3 regions of the Thalassospira sp. Z349TD_5 genome follow, and region 3 is predicted to be linked to each of the others. Evidence: riboswitches for the same ligand, from Rfam matches in the RefSeq annotation. Region 3 holds a riboswitch; each other region holds the start of a gene.
What was found. Region 3 has a riboswitch for cobalamin ahead of cobU (bifunctional adenosylcobinamide kinase/adenosylcobinamide-phosphate guanylyltransferase). Riboswitches for the same ligand answer to the same signal wherever they lie in the genome.

Region 1 (5,531 bases), 900 kb from region 3:
CTCGGTGACCCACATGCCGACATAAGGATGCGGTGACGTTTGTAATGCTGTTCTCATCTCTGTCTCCTGCGGGAAGGCTGCTGATGGTGCGAACACCATCAGCAGGAGTATCAAACGTGATAAGAAAACGTGACGTCTCATGATGGAAGCCTGCGTCTTGGTTCGAATTAGTTAGAATGCCGACGCGGTTGGACGGACGATGACTTCGTTGACGTTGACATCTGCCGGTTGATCAAGCGCGTAAAGAACAGCACGTGCAATGGCATCCGGGGAAAGGGCAATTTGACGGAACTGCTTTAGCATTTCCTTGCCGGTTTCATCCGTGATGTCATGGCCAAGTTCGGTTTCGACCACGCCCGGTGAAATGATCGTCACGCGAACATTTTCGCTTTCTTGACGCAGTCCTTCGGAAATGGCCCAAACGGCATATTTGGTCGCACAGTAAACGGCGGCACTTGGTGCGATGACATGGGCGGCAATAGATGCGGTATTGATTACATGCCCGATGCCCTGTTCCTTAAAGATCGGAAGGACCGCGGCAATGCCATTCAAAACGCCGCGAATATTGACATTGATCATATTGTCCCATTCGTCGGTTTTAAGTTCCGCCATATGGGAAAGCGGCATGACACCAGCATTGTTGAAGATCGCATCTACACGGCCAAACATGTTCTTTGCATGATAGACAAGTGCTTCGACACTTTCGCCGTTGGTGACATCGACCGCGCGCGCCATTGCTTTGCCACCCGATGCTTCGATTTCGGTGGCAAGTTGGTCAAGTCGTTCGGTGCGGCGCGCACCCAGAACGACGTTTGCACCACGGCTGGCCAGAAGTTTGGCGGTGGCTTCGCCGATGCCGCTGCTGGCACCGGTGATGATAACGGTTTTGTTTTCGACGTGATTGGCTGGGTTCGACATGACATCCTCCGTGTGTTTGTGTCATGGCCTTACTGTGTCGTTTTCGATGCGTTTGATGAATACACAGAACTCGACATCGATTGCCTAATCCTCCAAATCTGGTTTGAGGCACTTTGCGATGCTGTTTCGCGGTGTATACTGGAGCCATGGAAAACAAAGGGTTTGGGTGATGGATAACTTTCAACGGCTATGTCACTTAATTGACAAATACTGTGAACCGGATGGGGCTGTGCGCACAGCGGTTGAACCGGTATGGATGTATCGTTCGACCGGCCCAACCCTTAAGGTGCCAACGATTTACAAGCCCTGTCTGTGTCTGATCATTTCCGGTGCCAAGGAAGTTACGCTCGGTCAGGAAGTCTATCGCTATGCGCCGGGGCAGTTGCTTGCGGCGTCGGTGGACTTGCCATTGGTCGGGCATGTGACTGATGCGACACCTGATCTGCCCTATCGCAGTTTGTCTCTTGATCTCGATGGGAAAATTCTTGGCGATCTTGTTGCCTGCATGGATTTGAACATCGGGGGCGACGGCGACAGTTTCAGGGGCCTGTTCGTCGAAGAAACATCCGCAGGACTTGTTGATGCGGTCTTGCGTGTCGTTGAGCTTCTCGAACACCCCGAAGAAATACCGGTGATGTTGCCGCTTTTGATGCGCGAAGTGCATTACCGCCTGTTAAGAACCGGGCAGGGTGCCTTGATTGCCCGTCTGGCGATGGGCGGCAGCAATATGCAGCGGATTTCAGCCGTGCTGCGTTTGATGAAGGATAATTTCCACAAACCGCTCCGGGTCGATGAATTGGCCAGTCATGCCAATATGAGCGCGTCTTCCTTCCATCATCATTTCAAGCAGGTGACCGCCATGAGCCCACTGCAGTATCAAAAACGCCTGCGCTTAACCACGGCCCGGCAAATCATGTTGGCCGAAATGAAGGATGCGGCCAGTGCGGCCTATGAGGTGGGATACGAAAGTACATCCCAGTTCAGCCGCGAATATGCCCGCATGTTTGGGGCGCCACCGATGCGTGACGTGGCGTCAATTCTAAGCCAGCCATCAGGGCTTGATGGGGCGGAACCTTCCGTTCATTAGGCACGCTAAAATGCGTCTGCGACGTGTGTTGTCCGCAATTCGCTTGACGGGTACGGGGGGCTGTGTGACATCCTCATTGTGTTGGTATCCGTAAAGGATAAAGGGAATTCGACGCAGCCGCGCCAATTGGCAAGGTTGCCAACCGAAGCTGCCCCCGCAACTGTAGGCGGTGAGTACTTTTCTGATGAAATGCCACTGGGGTTTACCCTGGGAAGGCAGAAAAAGTGTGACGACCCGCGAGCCAGGAGACCTGCCAACATCACGACACTGGACCGGGCGGGGTGCCCCGGAAAATGTCGGCCATGTGTTACGGTCGCTGGCAGGATATCAATCATCCCGCCCTTTCTTTGGCCCTGATACCGTCCGCCATTTCCCGACACTTTTGCCAGTCCATTGACGACAGGAATGGTTATGTTATGTTATAACATAACATGTATTGATTTGGGATGTTCGGTTTCAGGAAAAGTCTCCTTGGCCGTCATAATCCTTGGAAAGGGTACAAAGTGATCACATTGAACAAACATGTTCTTGCAGCCGGGGTGTTTGCTGCGGGGCTGGCATCTGTTTCACAAAATGCATCGGCAACGGATTATCCGCTGACCTTGGAAAATTGCGGTCGTACGGTGACCTTCGATCAGGCGCCAACACGTGTTGTTTCGCTTGGACAAAGCAATACCGAAATTCTTTATATGCTGGGGCTGGCCGACCGGGTTGTCGGGACGGCTGTATGGTTTAATCCGGTTGCCGAGGAATACCGCGACGCCAATGCCAAAATAACGCGTCTCGCCGATAATGATCCCAGTTTCGAAAGTGTCGTCGGACAGAAGCCCGATCTGGTGACCAACCAATATCAGTGGCATGTCGGGCCCAATGGGGCGGTGGGGACCATTAAACAGTTTTCCGAGCTTTCCATTCCGGTCTATACCGCACCCGCCGATTGCGTGGGCAAGGACAATACCACCGGCGGCGATGGCACGCGCATTGACGCGTTTTCTATGGATTTGATTTATCGCACGATTACCGAAATGGCGCAGATTTTTGATGTTGAAGAACGCGGCGCCGAACTGACGGCGGACCTTCGTGCGCGTGAACAGGCGGCGCGTGATCGCGTCAGTGACGTTGATGGTCGTGGGATCAGTGCCCTGTTCTGGTTCTCAAGTGCGGAACTTGATGTTGATCCGTTTGTTGCCGGGCAAAAAGGCGCATCGGCCTATATCGCCAATGTACTGGGCGTGAAAAACGTCATCGAAAGTGACGATGAATGGCCAAAAGTTGGTTGGGAAACAATTGCACGATCCAACCCCGACATCATTGCGATTGGCAAGATGGACCGTCGTCGCTTCCCGGCCGATGACTGGGAACTCAAGATGAAATTCCTACAATCGGATCCGGTCACACGTCAAATGAACGCGGTTAAAAATGATCATGTGATCGTCCTTGATGCGTTGTCGATGAACCCGACGATCCGCACGATCAACGGCATCGAAAAACTGGCCGACGCCGTTGAAGGCTTCCATACGGACGCCAGCAATTGATCGGTCTGCTTTCACTTGCCTTCACCAACCGCATCAGCGCGACGCTTGCCGCGCTGATGCTTCTGTGCGTGACATTGGCCTTTGCCGCATCAGTTGGTGAGACGGCCATTCCAATGCAAACCGTCATCAATACCATTGCCAATCATGTCTGGAATGCCGGGCATGAGGTTGATGTCATTGATGCAGGCATTGTCTGGAATTACCGGTTAAGCCGTGCGGTGGTTGCGGCGAGTTGCGGGGCATCATTGGCGGTCGCCGGTGCTGTATTGCAGGGCTTGCTGCGCAATGCGTTGGCCGATCCCTATTTGTTGGGGATTTCGGCCGGGGCATCGACCGGGGCGGTCAGTGTCGCAATTCTTGGATTGGGGGCCGGGGTACTTGGGTTGTCGGTCGGGGCCTTTATCGGGTCGCTGGTGGCATTTGCATTTGTTGCCTTATTGTCGCTTCAGGCGGGCAGGGGAACCGGGGCCATCATTCTGGCTGGCGTTGCCGGGTCGCAACTTTTCAATGCGATGACCTCTTTTATCGTGACCAAATCTGCCAGTGCTGAAGAAGCCCGCGGGATCATGTTCTGGTTGCTGGGCAATCTAAGTGGTGTGCGCTGGCCCGACGTCTGGTTGGCCTTGCCGGTGGCCATTGTTGGTCTTGTAATCTGTTTTGGCTATTCGCGTGCTCTGGATGCCTTCACCTTTGGCCGGGATTCAGCCGCTTCCCTTGGTGTGCCTGTTCGGCGCGCCTATGTCGTGCTGATTGGCTGTGCCGCCCTGATGACGGCTGTGATGGTCAGTATTGTTGGGTCTATCGGGTTTGTTGGCTTGGTAATTCCGCATGCCGCACGGTTTTTTGTCGGCACACGCCATAGTGCTCTTTTGCCGGTATCGGCCCTTATTGGTGCGCTGTTTCTTGTCTGTGCCGATATTTTCTCACGCATGATTGTGCCGGGTCAGGTCCTGCCCATCGGGGTGATCACGGCCTTGATCGGTGCGCCGGCCTTTGCCTTGATCCTCTGTCATGGAAGGGTCCTTCGATGAGTTTTGAATTGCGAAATGTTGATTGGCGGGCCGGTTTTAAAAAAATCATTTCCGATGTGACAATCGCGGTAAAACCCGGCGAGTTCCTTGGCCTGATCGGGCCGAACGGCTCGGGTAAAACCACATTGATGTCGGTTTTGGGCGGCCTTCGTCGACCATCGCGCGGCGATGCCATTTTGGATGGGCAGGCGTTAAAAAACATCGGGCGGCGCAATCTTGCGCGGCGCATCGGATTTGTCGAACAACAGGCCGACACCATTGACCGGATCACGGTGACCGAGGCGGTGTCGCTTGGCAGGACGCCGTATCTCAGTTTGCTGTCGCCATGGTCGCAAAATGATGATGTGGTGGTGGACGATGCCCTTGACGCGGTCGATATGCGATCGATGAAAGACCGCATGTGGCACACGCTTTCGGGCGGTGAAAAACAGCGGGTCCATATCGCCCGCGCACTGGCACAGGAACCGGAATTTCTGTTGCTTGATGAACCAACCAACCATCTTGATATCCGTCATCAGCTGGGCATTCTTGAACTGGTCCGACGATTGCCGGTAACAGTGGTTGCGGCCTTGCATGATTTGAACCATGCGGCGATGTTTTGTGACCGGATCGCGATGATGGATGGTGGAAAATTACGCGCAATTGGGACCCCGCAAGATATCCTCATACCAGAAAATCTGCGCGATGTTTTTGGGGTGTCGGCAACGGTGGAACCCGATGATATCCATCCGGGGCGCTGCATGATCCGCTATCATGCCGGGGGTGCAAATACAGACACAGACGTCGTGTCAGATTTCACGGAAATGAAAGCAGACATAAAAAAAGACCGGATTGCGTAAATCCGGTCTTTTGAAAGTGCGATGGTGCGGTGGCTTATTTCTGTTCGCGAGCAACCGCGCGCCAGCCGATATCCCGGCGGCAAAAACCATCCTGCCAGTCAATTGCATCAACCGCCTCATA
Region 2 (5,531 bases), 2.3 Mb from region 3:
AAGAGGTCAAAGCCGGGGTTGCCAAGGTTATTGGGTTTTCGGCAAAGCGTGCACGCGGTATGATGGCGCGCTTTATGATCGATAATCGCCTTGAGACCCCCGAAGGTCTTAAGAAGTTCGCGGTAGATGGCTATGGCTATCAGGATGATCTTTCGACAGAAACCGAGTGGGTCTTTACCCGCGTTCACGACTGATAACAAACAAGACTGGCAACAAATTCGGTGACAGAAATGACCGACGAGCATCTTGAACAGCTCGAGGAAGAAAACCACTTGCCCGAGGCACACCCGTTCTCTGGTTATTTGCGGACTTTCTTCCGCGGGCCGGGCCGCTCACGCAGCCTGACCCGCGAAGAGGCGTTTGACGCCTTTTCAATGATCCTGCGCGATGAGGTCGAACCGATCCAGCTTGGCGCGTTTTTGCTGATGCTGCGCTATCGGGCTGAAACCCCCGACGAGCTGGCCGGGATGATTGAAGCTGTGCGCAAGGCCGCACGCCTTGATACCGACGATGGCCCCGAAGCCGAGGCAGAAGGCCGTCCCATGCTGGATTGGCCGTCCTATGCGGCGGGTCGGTCGCGGGGCTTGCCGTGGTTTGTTCTTTCCGCACTTCTTTTGTCGAAAAACGGCGTGCCGGTCCTGATGCATGGCTATAATTCGCATCTTGTGAATGGTGTCGGCACGGAAACAGCGGTCAAGGCACTTAAATTGCCGGTGGCGATGTCTGCCGAAGAAGCCCGGTCTGACATCGCCTCACAGGGGTTTGCCTATCTTCCGCTGCGTCACATGCATCCGAAGTTACAGGAACTGATTGGTCTGCGGCCGCTGTTGGGGTTGCGCAGTCCGGTCAATACCTTGTTGCGTCTGTTAAACCCGCTGCAAGCACGCGCCGCATTCCTTGGCGTGTTTCACCCGGCATTCCTTGATGTCCATCGTGAAACCGGAAAACTGCTTGATCTGCCGCGTATTGGCGTGATCAAGGGCGGTGGCGGGGAGGCCGAACGCACCCCGTTCAAACATGTCGATTTGCGCATGCTCGATAATGGTGAACTCGGGGATGTGCGCTGGCCGGCCTTGCTGCCCAGAACCGAAAAAGACATCGAAGAACAAAGCCCGGTAACCTTGAAGCACTTTTTCGATGTCTGGCGGGGCGATGTCGATGATGCGCCTGCGATTGCACGGATCAAGGGCAGTGCCGCCATGGGGGCGTTCCTTGCCGGTAAGGCCGATTATATCGATGAGGCCGAAACGCTGATCGATGGCTGGTGGGATGCGCGCGACAAAAATGTCGGGTAGGGCGTTTTGATCTGACCCTTATGTCGTCACGCACGGCACCGACAAGAACTCAAAAAGGGACGATTGCCGTCCCTTTTTTCATGCTCAGAACGAAGAATTCGGTTCTTTAAGAAACGCCAGTTCGTCCTCTGTTGACGTCCGGCCCAGAATATCATTGCGGTGCGGGTAGCGACCAAAACGGTCAATGATCTGCTTATGCTTGATTTCAAATTTCAGGTTGTTTTCAAGGCCGGGCTGATCAAACAGTTCCATCGCAATGTCATGCATTGCCTCGGATTCCGAGTGCATATAGGGCATATACAAGAATGCCCGTTCCTCGGGTTTTACAATCTTCTTGTCTGCCCCTGCGGCAATCGCTTCCTGTGCCAGAACAAGGGCAAGTGTATCGGTGGCAAAGGATGCAGGACTGTCGCGAAACATGTTGCGTGAAAACTGATCAAGCACAATGATTTCCGCCAGACGCCCATGGGCGGTTTTACGCCAGCGATAAAATTCCCCCGCACTGGCCGCCGCATGAAAATCGGCAAACCGTTCGGTAATATGACGGTCAAGCGCAAGGTCCTTGATAAACCATTGTTTCTGTTCGAGTTCCTTGAACCAGAAAACCAGAACTGTTTCAGGTGTCATAACGCATCCGCCCCTTATTCTTGAGATTTTGGGTGTTGAAGTTTGGCTGATCTTAGGGGGGCAGGTGCGTAACGTCGAGTTTTCTGCAGTCGTATGACGAAATATTTAAAAGTATGAATTGTAATGGTTGACACCCCATCACCGCCGATGGATTATGACGATGTCTTGGGTGTCGATCTTTCCGATCGGCTTAAAAGGGAACGTGGTGCGTTTTGGGAAAGTCCCTTAAGCAATGCCACGGCTGCCCCCGCAACTGTAAGCGGTCTTGAGCGTTACACATGCCACTGGTGATGACCGGGAAGGCGTAATGTTCTGAAAACCGCGAGCCAGGAGACCTGCCTTGGACCATCAGCCACACATTGGTTGATGTGAAACTGTTGGACGCCGGGGTGAGCGTCAGGTTGCAGGGAAAATGCGGTTTCTTTATCGATCCGGACATCTGCTTCCAGCCATCCTATCGTTCTTGTCCTAACCCTGTGCGTTGGTATTTGCCTTACGCACATCGTTTTTGGAAGAGACGATACCATGTTGAAAACGCCTTTAAGGCTTGCTGTCGCAGCAGTCTGTACTTTACTGGCTTCTGGCTCTGCGCAGGCGCATTTCCAGTTGGCCTATACGCCGGAAGTAAACATCACCAAAGCCGGTGATCACGCCGTCAAACTGATTTTCTGGCACCCGTTTGAAAACGGCCATGTCATGGATATGGGCGAACCGCTTGAATTCTATGCGGTGCATCGCGGTGAAAAGATTGATTTAAAATCAACGCTTTCCCCGATCACCTTCAAGGGATCTGAAAACAGTGCTGCGGCATATGACGGCACCTTGACGCTTAAACGCAGTGGTGACTACGTCATGGTGGTGGTGCCCGAGCCATACTATGAGGAAAGCGAGGATATCTATATCCAGCAGATCACCAAATCCTACATCAACCGCAATGAAATCCCGACCGACTGGATGGATGCGCAAGGGTTGAAAACCGAAATTCTGCCGCTCAACCGTCCGACCAACATTGTTGCCGGATCGACCTTCACCGGCCGTGTCCTGTCCGAAGGCAAACCCGCCGCCGGGGTCGAGATTGAAATCGAATACATGGCCGCCGAACCTGATATGGCCAACAACCAACCGCAAGAACCAACCGCATCTCCGATGCCGGGCGGTGCGATTGTCGCCATTTCCGATGACAATGGGTATTTCACGTTCGGCGTTCCCAAGGCCGGTTTTTGGGGATTTGCCGCGCTGGGCAGTGGTCCTGATAAAGAATATCAGGATAAAGAACTTTCACAGGATGCAGTCCTGTGGGTTCGCGCCTATGATGTGAAATAGGTGTAGGGAAAAATTAGATGCATATCGTTGACGGGGCACTGGCTCCTGAAGTTTTGATTGGCGGGGGTGTTCTTGCCGTTGCGGGCCTTGGTCTTGGCCTGCGCAAACTGCCGATTGATAAAATTCCGGCAACCGGCGTGCTGTCGGCAACCTTCTTTGTCGCATCCCTTATTCATGTGCCGGTTGGTCCAAGCAGTGTGCATTTGATCATGAGCGGTCTGGCCGGGCTTGTGCTGGGTTGGACCGCGTTCCCCGCCTTGTTTGTTGGCTTGTTGTTACAGGCAGTCTTCTTTGGCTTTGGCGGCTTGACGGTTCTCGGCGTCAATACCGTCAATATTGCACTGCCTGCGGTGCTGATCGGGTTGACGTTTCGTGGTTTGGTCACACGAAGTTCACCGACAACCGCTGCTATTTGGGGCGGGATTGCCGGGGCGTCTTCGATCGCGGTAACGACCGTCTTTGTGGCGATCTCATTGGGGCTTAGTGGCGAGGGTTTCGTACCAGCTGCGAAGCTTGTGTTCTTTGCCCATATCCCGATCATGATCATCGAAGGCCTGATTTCAGCCGCCGCCATTTACCTGATTTGCAAGGTGAAGCCGGAACTGATGGCAACATCTGATCGTTCATATGACCGGGTCTATGATGATGCGCCGTACCCAATGACCACCGGGCAAACTGTACAAGTGACATCGGCGACGAGCGAGGCCAATAATGGCTAAATCTCTATCCGTGCTGGCCGTTACGGTGCTCCTTTTGGTCGCCGCAGCCGGACAGGCACAGGCACATAAGGTGATCGCATCCGTTTTTGCCAGCGGCACCGATATCGAAGGCGAAATCGGCTTTTCCAATGGCGACATGGCCGCCGACACAGTGGTTGAGGTGTTCGACACGCAGGGCAACAAGCTTGGTCAGACCAAAACCGACAGTGACGGCTTTTTCACCTATACGCCGACAAGTCAGGTCAACCATGTCTTTCGCGCCGATCTTGGTGCGGGTCATATTGCCAAGACTGTCTTTGATATTTCCGAAATGTCATCGGTTCTCGCGGGCGATCAGCTTGCGCCAACCACGGGTGTAACGGCTAAGGGCACCGGGGACAGTGCCAATACGACCTCCGGGAATGTCGCAATCACTCAGGAACAGGAAATCTTGATTGCCGCCATCGTGCGCGATGAGTTGCGTCCGCTACGCCGCGAAATCACCGCCTATAAGGAAAAGAATGACTTTCAATCAATTCTTGGCGGGATTGGCTATATATTCGGGTTCTTCGGAATTGCCTATTACATCGCAGCACGCCGTCTGAGAGCCAAAGATAAACAAGCATGAGCCATCTTTTCGGGCATGACCAACCATTGGGCGTACAGGCAAGCGGCGGCACTGCGCCGTCGTTTGTCGGATCATTTGATCCGCGTGTGCGCGTGGTGGCGGCAGGCCTGTTTGCCGTGATGGTGGTGGCCTTACATCAGGTTGAATTTGCCTTTGGCGCATTTCTGGTCGCCCTTGGGACTGTGTTTCTGACCGATCTTCCTCTGCGCCTGACCTTAAAACGTATGGTCGCGATGGACGGCTTTATCATCGTGATGCTGGTGATGTTGCCCTTTACAACACCCGGTACACCGATGTTTTCGCTGTTGGGGGCGGATGCCAGCAAAGAAGGCCTGATGCATGCGGTTTTGATCGGTGTGCGGGCCAATGCGGTTGTCCTGATGATGCTAAGCCTGCTGTCTGGCCTGTCGCCAGTAGCATTGGGGCATACCCTGTATCGCTTGAAATGCCCGGCGGCACTGGTGCATCTGATGATGTTTACGGTGCGCTATATTTCCGTTTTGCATGACGAATATCATCGTTTGCGCATGGCGATGAAGCTGCGCGGGTTTCGGGCGCGCAACACATTCCATACCTATCGCTCGATAGGCTATCTTTTCGGCATGTTGCTTGTCCGCTCCCTTGAACGGGCCGAACGCGTGCTTGAGGCCATGAAATGCCGTGGCTTTAGTGGCCATTTCCCGATGATTGATCATTTGGAATTCAAGGTCCGTGACGGCATGCTGGCCGTTGGTTTTGGCGTCATGATTGGCGCACTTGTCCTGTTGGATCGAATTTATGTCTTCGCTTATTGAACTCAACGATATTTCGTACGGCTATCGGTCCGGGCAAAAGGTGCTGGATCGTGTCAGTCTGACCCTTGATGCCGGGGAACGGCTTTTCATCACCGGTCCGAACGGAGCAGGGAAAAGCACGCTTTTGCGCATTCTGGTTGGCCTGATCAAACCGCATCATGGTCGG
Region 3 (5,531 bases):
CAGCCGACCCCTTGAACGACACCGCGCGCGATAAAATACGGCCATCCACTTCGGGCAGGGCGACATTCATCGCAATGTCGCGTGCGGCAAGGCCATTGACGCCGTCGCGCCAGCTTTCTTCGCTGCCACCAGAAAGGACGAGTTGAAACACCGGTGCATCGACCGCATCGAACGGCCCATCTTTTCGTTCGGAACCCGGAACAGAAATCGAGAACCCTGTGGTATTCAGGACCAAATCTGCCGCTGTTTGCTCCAGCCAGTCACTGACAAGCGCACCCGCCGCCGGGTCCTTGAGGCTGGAAACGAAAATCGGCAATGGATTCAGATGATTGGCCTGAAGTTCTTCAACCAGAGCATCAATGACATCAAGATTGGCCGCCTGCACCAATGACCGATAGAAAATAATCGGCGTAACTGGTTGATTTTCAACCCATTGTTTGCGGATTTCGGCCAAGTCTACATGCGTATTTCCCGGCCAATATCCACCAGCCTTGACCAGTGGGGCGGCGGGTTTCCACTGCCAGTTAACAGATGAATTCAACTTTTCATATATAAGGCGAAGTAAATTCTCGGAATTTTGCGGCCCACCTTCGATCAAATAGCGCCAGATATGCTGATAGTCGGCCCCCTTGACGGTCGAAAGCGACAGTAGCTCCGCATCGGGTTGATCATCCCCGGGTAACAGCAAAAGCGGGACGTCATTTGACCGGGCAAAGGCGACAAGCTGCTCGATGCCATACGCCCAATATCCCCGCCCGCCCAGAATGCGCACGATGATAAACTTGGCCTCACACAGCACATCTTCGACATACAAATCGACCGACATGTTGTGACCAAGCTGCAAAAGACTGGCCAGACGCAAGGATGGAACATCATCGCCAAATTCTGCTGTCAGTCGCCCTTGCGCGCCAGCAAAACACGCCAGTTCAGATTCTGCCGCCGACAGGATCACGACATCGCCGGGTTCCTGTCCAAGATCGACGGCTTCACTGCCGTCTGTCACCATTCCGGGCTGTGCTGCCAGCAAATGCATTGGGGTTTCCGTCTCTTTCTTTCGTGTCTGGGTCTACTCAGACCGGGCCGAAGTCCCGGATCCGAGCGCCGCACCTAGGATCGGGCCGAAGACCAAACCGAGGATCACGACCATCTGTATCCGCAGTCCGCAAGCATCCCCCGACGAGCCAAGCCAAGGCCGGGGAATGCGGGTTTCACGGCGTCATGCAGACGTGAAACACGGCCTTGCACCGATAGGACAAAACAGTGTTTCACGTGAAACAAAACAAGAACAAATAATCTTACGTCGCCTTGATCGCGGTTTCAATTGCCGCACGGTCCAAGCCATGCAGGCCAATCACCACCAGTTCAGACCGGCGGTTTTCGCCGTCCGTCCACGGGCGGTCAAAGTACCGCTGGAACCGTTCGCCAACGCCTTGGACCACATGGCGCATCGGTTTGCCCGGCACATCAAGGAAGCCCTTGATACGCAGCACATCAAACTGACGTACAACTTCAATCAAACGCTTTTCCAGAACCGCCGGATCGGCCACCGCATCAAGAGACACAACGAAGCTATCGAAATCGTCATGGTCGTGTTCATGGCCATCATCATGATGCGACGGGCGGCTATCAAGATCATCCTCGGCCGCGGCACCCAGCCCCAGCAGAATGGCATTTTCAATGCGTGAATGATCGGTAGCGATAATTTTGACTGACGGGCGTTTCAGTTGGGCACGAATGTCGGCTTCAACCTTGGTCCGTTCGGCGTCACTCAGAAGATCGGTTTTGTTGAGCACAACCATATCCGCACAGTGAAGCTGTTCTTCAAACAGTTCTTCAAGCGGGCTTTCGTGATCAAGGCTGTCATCGGCTTCGCGCTGGGCCTGAACCGCATGGTGATCATGGGCAAACAGCCCGTCACGCAATGCTGCACCATCCAGCACGGCCACCACACCATCGACCGTCACACGTGATCTGATTTCCGGCCAGCTAAACGCCTTTACCAGTGGTTTTGGCAGGGCCAGACCAGATGTTTCAATCACGATGTGATCGGGTGGGGTTTCGCGGTCAATCAGGCCTTGAATAGTTGGCAGGAAATCATCGGCCACCGTGCAGCAAATACAGCCATTGGCAAGCTCGACCACGTCATCTTCGGCGCAGCCTTCAATGCCACAGCCATTGATGATGCCGCGATCAACACCAAGGTCGCCAAATTCATTGATGATCAGTGCAATCCGTTTGCCATTGGCGTTTTCCAGCATGTTGCGGATCATGGTGGTTTTGCCTGCACCGAGAAAACCGGTAATCACAGTTGCCGGGATTTTACCCAATTGAGCCATTCTCAAATTCCTTAAATTTCAATTCTTTGTGGGGTTATTTGACCTGCATCGGAATGCCGGCAACCACCAGCGTTACCTTATCTGCAAGTGCCGCCATACGTTGATGCAGCCGTCCGGCATGATCGCGAAAGGCCCGCGCCATGGCATTTTCCGGCACGATCCCGAAACCGACCTCGTTTGACACAAAAACAACCGGGATGTCGAGGGTCGGAACCAGATCGCACAAGCGATCAAATTCGGCCTCGATATCGCGGTCTTCAAGCATCAGGTTGGTCACCCATAAGGTCAGGCAATCAACCAGAACCGGCTGTGCGTCGGGCTGATTACATGCGCGAAGGGCGGCACAAAGATCCAGTGGTTCCTCGATCGTATGCCACAGATCGCCGCGTGTTTGTTTGTGAAGGTCGATGCGGTTGGTCATTTCCGCATCCCAGGCCCGTCCGGTGGCGATATAGGTTCCGCCTCCGGCTTGTCCGGCCTGTGTAATGAGGTTTTCGGCAAACCGGCTTTTGCCCGATCGGGCACCGCCAAGGATCAAATGTATCCCGGAAAGCGGTTCTGTATGGGTCATCGCGTTTTCCTCGCCATGGCCTCCCACCGAGGCCGGGTTGCGTCGCCACTACGCAAGAGAGACAAGAATAGTGACACCTTCGGCTGGTTTCCTGGCTGCGGGCATGAAAGCCATCCGCCTTCCCGGTTTCCCGGTGGCTGGCGCAAATGCGCCCGGATCGCCCAACCCGATACAGTTGCGGGGGCAGCATCGGCATTTCACCGATTTCCCATCACCGAACGGTGCGCCGAACCTAACAGCTTTGCCTGTTCTGCCAAAGCGCTATCTCCGACCTAATCATAAGGTCAGTATTTGACAGAATTGCCTGCTTGAGACCCCCGGTCATTTAAGAGAACATAATATTATCACGCTGGAATGAGAGCCATAACAAGCGCCAGCCAGTGTGATGACCGGGGAAAAAAACAATCATAACCCGGTTGGTTGCAGTGACATGCAACTTGGAACTCTTGGGGTTAACTGGATATTTGCAAGATCAGATGGCAATTCATGCGCACCTACACAAAATCCGTGAACTAAAAACGCCAACCTGGATTACCTCATCACGCAAAGACATGTGGCTGGGGCTTCTTGAACGTTTGAACACGCAAGACAGAGCGTTTCATAGATTTCTTGATGACTACGCAGCAGATGACGACATCACGCTCGCACGGCGCGATGTGCGTAATATTTTTGCGCAAGATGCCGCAACCGGCGTGATTGCGACCATTTTCTGGTCTCATGCGCGCGGGATGCGTGTGAATGCCCTATCACTCCTTGTCCGCGACCTTCCAACATTGATCACATTGATGTCGGTAGCCGATTTTCGCAATGATGAGTTAAATGAACTGCTGGCCCAGCCCGGCATTTCGGTCCCGACAGCAAGCAAAATGCTGTCTGCCTGTGGCAAAACCTATTGTGGTATGCCCGCTGCTATCATTGATGACACCATCATTCAGGTCATCGAAAACAGCACCTTTGCCAGTGATTTTCCCAACATTGCGGAACTGCGTAACAAATCACGCAGCCGCCCGGTCCCCTATTACGAGGCGTACCTTCGTGATGTTACCGCGCTTTGCGAAAAATACGACATTACCAGTGACATGATTGACCGTTATCTTGCCGAATATGCCTTGGACAACACGTCGCAAAACGCGGAATTACAATCGGCATAATAGACATCCCACATGCCTTAATAGCGCTGATTAACCGCCGTTATGCGCCAGCCGGGTTGATCAACACCGTCAATATATTCCAGTCGCGTTAGCCCAAGTGTGTCGATGTGAAACGACAAGGCGGTTTCAAGCGATAGGCCAAGTGCATTGGCAAGCACCGCACGCACGGTCCCGCCGTGGATCACGGCGACAATATCGCGTCCCGCCCAATAGCGGTTTAGCCGACTGAAAATCGGCCCTACACGGGCAACAACATCAGAGAAACTTTCCCCGTTCGGGGGATGCTGACGGGCGAAATCCGTCCAGAATTTTGTTGTTTCGCCTTTGGGTAAATCATTCCAATGCTGCAATTCCCAAGCCCCGAAATGTTGCTCGGCAAGGGCTGTTTCGCGCGTTGGAACGACGTCTTCGTCAATCAGTTCCTGCAATTTAAGGGCGGTATCAAGTGTCCGCGATAAATGGCTCGTCACCCAGACGGCATCTTTTGGCAAATGGCGGGCCAGAGCACGTAGTGCTTTTTCGTCTGACAAATCAACGGGCATGTCGCTTCGGCCATAGACCAGCCGTTCCGGGTTAAGAACCGGCGCATGACGGACCAGCCACCAGCGTGTTGTTTGACTTTTCATAGTTCCCCCGCGGACTGCGTCTTTCTATCGACCCGAAGATAATGACATCAGATACCTCTTAGATATTGCCCATCGTCGCGACAAATCCAATAGCAACAAACAGTTCAGCCACCATTTGTGTCGCCCCCAAGACATCCCCGGTTTGTCCGCCAATTTGCCATCTGGCGATCCCCCCCATCAAAGCCGTCGCCAGCATCGCAGCCACAACAACCGAAACCATCACGACAGGCCCGGACAAAAGCCAAACAATCGCGATGGCAATCGCGACACCCAGCATCACATGACGCCATTTGGGTTGACCGGCATTCTTGCCAAGTCCGTTATCGCGCGCCGGTGAAAGAACCGTCATTAAAACTGGCATCGCACCGCGCGATGCCACCGCCATCACTAGCAAAAGCATAACCGCCTGCCCAGCGTCAGCAGCCCGCACCAGCAACGCAATGCGCAGCCCAAGACACAAGACAAGGGCCACCACGCCATACGTGCCAATACGGCTGTCACGCATGATTTCAAGTTTTCGAGCACGATCAAGCCCGCCGCCAAAACCATCGGCGCAATCGGCCAGACCATCTTCATGCATCGCCCCCGTCAACAGAACCAACGCAAGGACGGCGACAATGGCAAAAACCACCGCACTTTCCGTCAAATAAGCTGCCAACTGGGCCGGTATGAGGGCAATGCCGGCCAAAAACAGCCCAACCAAGGGCCAGCACCAGACCGACCGGGCAATCAAGGCTGGGTGAAAATCATTGATCTGGAAAACCGGCACCCGACTGAGCAGCACGAGCGCACGAAAGAAATCAGACACCACCGGAATCTTGCCTACAACAAAGGTGCTGTCTTCTGG

Region 1: another riboswitch for cobalamin. It lies ahead of AC0VXT_RS03655 (ABC transporter substrate-binding protein); the one in region 3 lies ahead of cobU (bifunctional adenosylcobinamide kinase/adenosylcobinamide-phosphate guanylyltransferase).
Region 2: another riboswitch for cobalamin. It lies ahead of AC0VXT_RS10190 (DUF4198 domain-containing protein); the one in region 3 lies ahead of cobU (bifunctional adenosylcobinamide kinase/adenosylcobinamide-phosphate guanylyltransferase).

What each region holds. Positions count from the first base shown of each region.
Region 1 covers NZ_CM149654.1:832,201-837,731, forward strand. The annotation lists gene AC0VXT_RS03640 (Atu4866 domain-containing protein) at 1-57, opposite strand, end outside; gene AC0VXT_RS03645 (SDR family oxidoreductase) at 172-918, opposite strand; gene AC0VXT_RS03650 (AraC family transcriptional regulator) at 1,088-2,005, shown strand; cobalamin riboswitch at 2,071-2,277, shown strand; gene AC0VXT_RS03655 (ABC transporter substrate-binding protein) at 2,509-3,540, shown strand; gene AC0VXT_RS03660 (FecCD family ABC transporter permease) at 3,537-4,571, shown strand; gene AC0VXT_RS03665 (ABC transporter ATP-binding protein) at 4,568-5,410, shown strand; gene purD (phosphoribosylamine--glycine ligase) at 5,445-5,531, opposite strand, start outside.
Region 2 covers NZ_CM149654.1:2,229,880-2,235,410, reverse strand. The annotation lists gene yaaA (peroxide stress protein YaaA) at 1-194, shown strand, start outside; gene AC0VXT_RS10200 (glycosyl transferase family protein) at 231-1,295, shown strand; gene AC0VXT_RS10195 (DUF924 family protein) at 1,380-1,922, opposite strand; cobalamin riboswitch at 2,074-2,279, shown strand; gene AC0VXT_RS10190 (DUF4198 domain-containing protein) at 2,448-3,245, shown strand; gene cbiM (cobalt transporter CbiM) at 3,263-3,964, shown strand; gene AC0VXT_RS10180 (cobalt ABC transporter permease) at 3,957-4,571, shown strand; gene cbiQ (cobalt ECF transporter T component CbiQ) at 4,568-5,365, shown strand; gene AC0VXT_RS10170 (energy-coupling factor ABC transporter ATP-binding protein) at 5,349-5,531, shown strand, end outside.
Region 3 covers NZ_CM149654.1:4,535,399-4,540,929, reverse strand. The annotation lists gene cobN (cobaltochelatase subunit CobN) at 1-1,033, opposite strand, end outside; gene cobW (cobalamin biosynthesis protein CobW) at 1,296-2,336, opposite strand; gene cobU (bifunctional adenosylcobinamide kinase/adenosylcobinamide-phosphate guanylyltransferase) at 2,371-2,907, opposite strand; cobalamin riboswitch at 2,972-3,153, opposite strand; gene AC0VXT_RS20920 (hypothetical protein) at 3,384-4,058, shown strand; gene AC0VXT_RS20915 (histidine phosphatase family protein) at 4,076-4,684, opposite strand; gene cobS (adenosylcobinamide-GDP ribazoletransferase) at 4,743-5,531, opposite strand, start outside.